Regions from separate parts of the Acinetobacter seifertii genome, predicted to be linked through region 1. Evidence: riboswitches for the same ligand, from Rfam matches in the RefSeq annotation. Region 1 holds a riboswitch; the other holds the start of a gene.

The links. Region 1 has a riboswitch for manganese ahead of I8T81_RS12700 (sodium:calcium antiporter). Riboswitches for the same ligand answer to the same signal wherever they lie in the genome.
Region 2: linked by a shared signal. The riboswitch ahead of I8T81_RS00895 (TMEM165/GDT1 family protein) and the one ahead of I8T81_RS12700 (sodium:calcium antiporter) in region 1 are both predicted to bind manganese.

The regions. Positions count from the first base shown of each region.
Region 1 covers NZ_CP065820.1:2,736,738-2,739,215, reverse strand. The annotation lists gene dmeF (CDF family Co(II)/Ni(II) efflux transporter DmeF) at 117-1,055, shown strand; yybP-ykoY riboswitch at 1,158-1,270, shown strand; gene I8T81_RS12700 (sodium:calcium antiporter) at 1,282-2,361, shown strand.
Region 2 covers NZ_CP065820.1:192,208-194,685, reverse strand. The annotation lists gene I8T81_RS00900 (oxygen-binding di-iron domain-containing protein) at 1-561, opposite strand, end outside; gene I8T81_RS00895 (TMEM165/GDT1 family protein) at 833-1,408, opposite strand; yybP-ykoY riboswitch at 1,424-1,620, opposite strand; gene I8T81_RS00890 (hypothetical protein) at 1,657-1,929, opposite strand; gene I8T81_RS00885 (2-oxo acid dehydrogenase subunit E2) at 2,078-2,478, opposite strand, start outside.

The DNA of each region.
Region 1 (2,478 bases):
TAGGTGATGACTAAGTAAAGATTTCTCTAAAAATTTTCTGGTCTTGGTCGTGATGTAACTTATTTTTCTTCAAAAAAATATATACTATGGGGGAGTATTAATAAAAGACCATAAATATGGAAATTAACAGCAATTTAGAACGTTACCATTCTCATCAGTTTGATGAAGGAAACCCGCTTGCTCAAAAGAAAATTTTGATCGCAACGATTTTAACTGCCGTGATGATGGTTTTTGAAATTGTGGGTGGATGGATCTTTAACTCCATGGCTCTTTTAGCTGATGGCTGGCACATGAGTTCACATATGGTTGCTCTAGGGTTGGCCTATGTTGCTTACAAAATGGCTCGCCGTTATGCCCATGACAAACGCTTTAGTTTTGGAACTTGGAAAATCGAAATTTTAGGTGGATATAGCAGTGCAATCATATTAATGGTCGTTGCACTGTTAATGGGATTTCAATCTATTGAGCGATTACTCCATCCTGTTGATATTCATTATAATGAAGCTATTTCTATTGCTGTTGTGGGGTTGGCAGTCAATTTAATTTGTGCGTGGTTATTACATGATAATCATGAACATCACCACCACCATCACGACCATGAGCATAGTCACCACCATCATCATGATCACCATCACGATTTAAACCATAAAGCTGCGTTTCTACATGTGGTTGCCGATGCTGTAACTTCTGTATTAGCCATAGCCGCACTTATAGCGGGTAAATTTTTTGGATGGAATTTTTTAGATGCTTTATTGGGTATTGTAGGGGCGATACTGGTTGCACAGTGGTCATGGGGGCTTTTGCGTGACACAGGAAAAACGTTATTAGATGCTGAAATGTCACATCCAGTAGTCGCTGAAATCCAAGAAGTGATTGAGCAATTATCACAAGTGAAAATTACAGATTTACATGTATGGAAAGTCGGTAAAGGAAAATTTTCATGCATTTTGGCTTTAGAAACAGACCGAACAGATTTAACGCCCGATTCAGTTAAAAAGGCTTTGTCTATTCATGAAGAAATTGTACATGCCAGTGTAGAAATACATTTTATTTAGTCGATAAAGAGAGCTTTAAAACCGACTGTGAATTTTTAAAGCTCTTGATCATTTTGTCAGACCATTTTTGTAGAGTTACTTTTCAATCACTGGTAAACTTCACCTATTGTCATTGGGGAGTAGCCATTCCTAGTACCCAACTAGGAAGACCACGTCAACAAACTTGAGATCAGTATCTCATGGCGTGTTCAGCCACTGTATACACAGTGTGAGCTAGGCGAGACCTTTGGCCGCAACGTACTTTGCTAGTCGGGCGAAGAGCGTTGTCGCGCCAATGGTTTCTTATTCGCCCGGCTGGACTATTCCTATGCTCCTCACGTTCATCTTATTCTTTGTGTCCGCCGCGGCAATTTACCTAGCCTGTGAATATTTCGTCAATGGAATTGAATGGTTTGGTAAGCGTCTTAATCTTGGTGCAACAGCAGTAGGCTCGGTACTCGCAGCTTTTGGTACAGCGCTACCTGAAAGTGCGGTGACCTTTATGGCCGTCGTATTTGGTGATACCCCAGAACAAAAAGACCTTGGTGTTGGTGCTGCAATGGGTGGCCCATTGGTTTTAGCGACCTTGGGTTACGCCGTAGTCGGTCTGGTATTGATGCTTCATCGCAAAAAATTAGCTCGAACTTCGCATAAAGTTCAAGTTGATTATGCCCGTTTAAGCCGAGATCAAGTCTCGTTCCTTGCTATCTTTGTTTTAAAAGTAGCGCTTGGTTTAGTCGCATTTGCCATCAAACCTTGGTTAGGCATTCTATTTTTAGCGGCTTATGCAGCTTATGTTTGGCGTGAGATTAAGGAAGCTGATACATCTTCCGATGAAGAAGACCTCGAACCGCTCAAGTTCCGTCCTAATACAGCCGAACCGTCACTAGGGTGGGCTGGTCTACAGGTATTGGTCGCTTTAGTTGTAATTAGTGTTGCGTCGCATACTTTTGTTGCTCAGCTTGAAGCGATTGGTACAGCGCTAAGTTGGCCGCCACATTTGGTTGCTTTATTACTGAGTCCAGTTGCTACCGAATTACCTGAGATTATGAATGCGCTGATTTGGGTACGCCAAGGTAAAGAGCGTTTGGCTTTAGCGAATATTTCTGGTGCCATGATGATTCAGGCCACCATACCAAGTGCATTAGGTATTTTCTTTACGCCGTGGCGCTTTGATACCTTGTTGTTAGCCTCTGGCATTATTACTGCATTAGCGATTGTGTTTCTGTGGAATTTATTCCGCCGTGGCACAGTCGATGACCGATCATTGGTTGCAGTAAGTGCGCTGTATGGTGTTTTCGCAATTTTAGTTGTGATTTATCTCTGATAAACATTAACGCGCTGGACATGTGCCAGCGCGTTTCAGTCGTCGTATTTGCTATTGATTAGATAATCTTAAGAAACGATGAGCTAATAACCTTGTAAAATCGGTAAATAATTAACC
Region 2 (2,478 bases), 1.5 Mb from region 1:
TTTGAGAGGCTGACTTGCATCTTCAACAATAGAAGCCCCCATATCGCCTGAAAATAAAATTTTGGCAACTGGATCATAAAACTGAAAATTACCCACCGAATGTAGAAAATGTGCCGGAACCATGACAAGCTTTGATTCGCCCAATTGAATCACTTGACCACGATCTGGCAGCTCAATGAGACGATCTTCCCAATTACCTTTCATACGCTCACTCATAAAAGACGAGTTTAAGTGAGGTAAAAATCGTGCCCATAATTTAGAGGCAACCACCTTAGCATCGGTATAAACTAACCAACGAGGCATTGAAGTAATAATATCTGGGTCTTGATGTGAAGCAATTACATAGTCCAGATTTTTAAGACGAGTATATTTATTAAGTTCCATCGTTAATGGAACGTAGGTCAAATCACCACCTGGATCGATTACAGCTGCTCGTTCATGATCAATAATTAAAAATTGATTGGCTTGTATGCCTTCCCCTTTAACCAAACTGGTAAAACTAATACATTTATGTACGCCATTATCAAATAGTATCTGCGATGTTGTTTTTTCAAACCCCATACAATTCCCCAAAAAAACTTTAAATATTAGATATTTTTATATCCATACTAAAATAAAGGGATTCTAAAGTACTTGCAATGAATTGATTGATATTTCTCATAATATTTTAAAATTGATTTTACTTTTCTTATTCTATAAATGAATCATCAAGAAATTGCATAATCTTCTAAAACTTTCTTAAATAAATGTATTTTGAAGTTTAACTACTAAAATGACCTATAAAAAAAAAGCACTCGAATTGAGTGCGTTTTTTATGGCAGCTTAAAATGTGTTAAAAGAAATAATGTTGTACTAGTGTAGAGACACCTACAATTAAGAAAATAGCAGCACCAATTTTATGAATAAGCGAGATAGGTAAACGTTCTGCCAGTTTATTACCGATAAATACAGCAGGAGCATTGGCAATCATCATACCCACTGTTGTACCTAGCATTACCCAGAAAATACTGTCATAGCGTGCAGCTAAAGCCACAGTTGCAATTTGTGTTTTATCACCAATTTCGGCTAAGAAAAATAAAATAAAGGTTGCACCAAAAACACCAAATTTTTGCCATTTATTAATACTATCAGTTTCATCATCAAGCTTATCTGGAATAAGCATCCAGAACGCCATTCCAATGAAACCAACAGCGAGCACCCAAACTAAAATTTCAGGACTGAGAACGGTCGTAATCCACTGCCCAAGCACAGCAGAAATACCATGATTAATGAGTGTGGCTAAAAGAATCGCAATTAAAATAGGAATTGGCTTACGGAAACGCGCAGATAGTAGCAGAGCCAATAGTTGAGTTTTATCACCCATTTCAGCGAGGGCAACAATCGAGGTAGAAATCAGAAATTCTTGCATATTAGTTCTCTGGCTAGCATAAATGCCTATGACCTACCCCTCCTGCTAGCCAAATATCATAAAATGATTGCAGAGTGGTAAATCAAAGGTCTTGCCAACTCAGGAACGATGAGACGTTTAAGCTATGATGACCATGTTCTGTTGAACAATTATGTTGACCATCACCTATTCACATTTGCTGTGAATAGCGGCTACTCCCCAATGAAGTATGCGTTTATTATATTCAAGTCACTTTATTTTTCAAATATTCAAGCAATAAATTTTAACCACGCCCAAACAAATAAGCGTGCAATACCTAATAACACTGCAAAATAAGCACTTATATGAATGAAACCAATATGGTTATTACTTACTCCTGTCTGATATTCAAAGGGTAAAATCAAGGTAGCTACAAACACCTCAAAACCCATCACCACATAAGTCATCCATTCCCACGGGAAGTGTAAAATACTGACCCATATTCCCATCAATAAAAATACAATCAACAGTAAGGGCAACATAATTTTAAGGAAACCCAACATTTACTATTTCTCCTTTACCTAATAACGAGAAATTTCTCCTCACGCTCAATAAGCCTTGCTTAACCTGTAGATTAACCCAAAATTTAGTTAAAGAGGTATCAAAACAAAACCCCGCCGAAGCGAGGTTTTGGTCAATAATTTAAAAGAATTAGATTAATAAAGTACGAATATCTTTAAGAAGTTTCGTAAGTTTATTTGTAAAGCGAGCAGCATCTGCACCATTAATTACACGGTGGTCATAAGACAATGACAACGGCAACATTAAGCGCGGATCAAAGTCTTTACCATTCCATACTGGCTGCATCGTTGCAGGTGAAATACCCAAAATCGCAACTTGTGGCCAGTTTACAAGTGGTGTAAACGCTGTACCACCAATTGCGCCTAAACTTGAAATGGTGAAATTCGCACCCTGCAAGTCTTTCGGTGTTAATTTCTTATCACGCGCTTTTTGACCCAACACACCCAATTCAACTGCAATTTGCTTAATTGATTTTTGGTCTGGGTTACGAAGTACCGGCACAGTTAAACCATCAGGTGTTGCTACCGCAA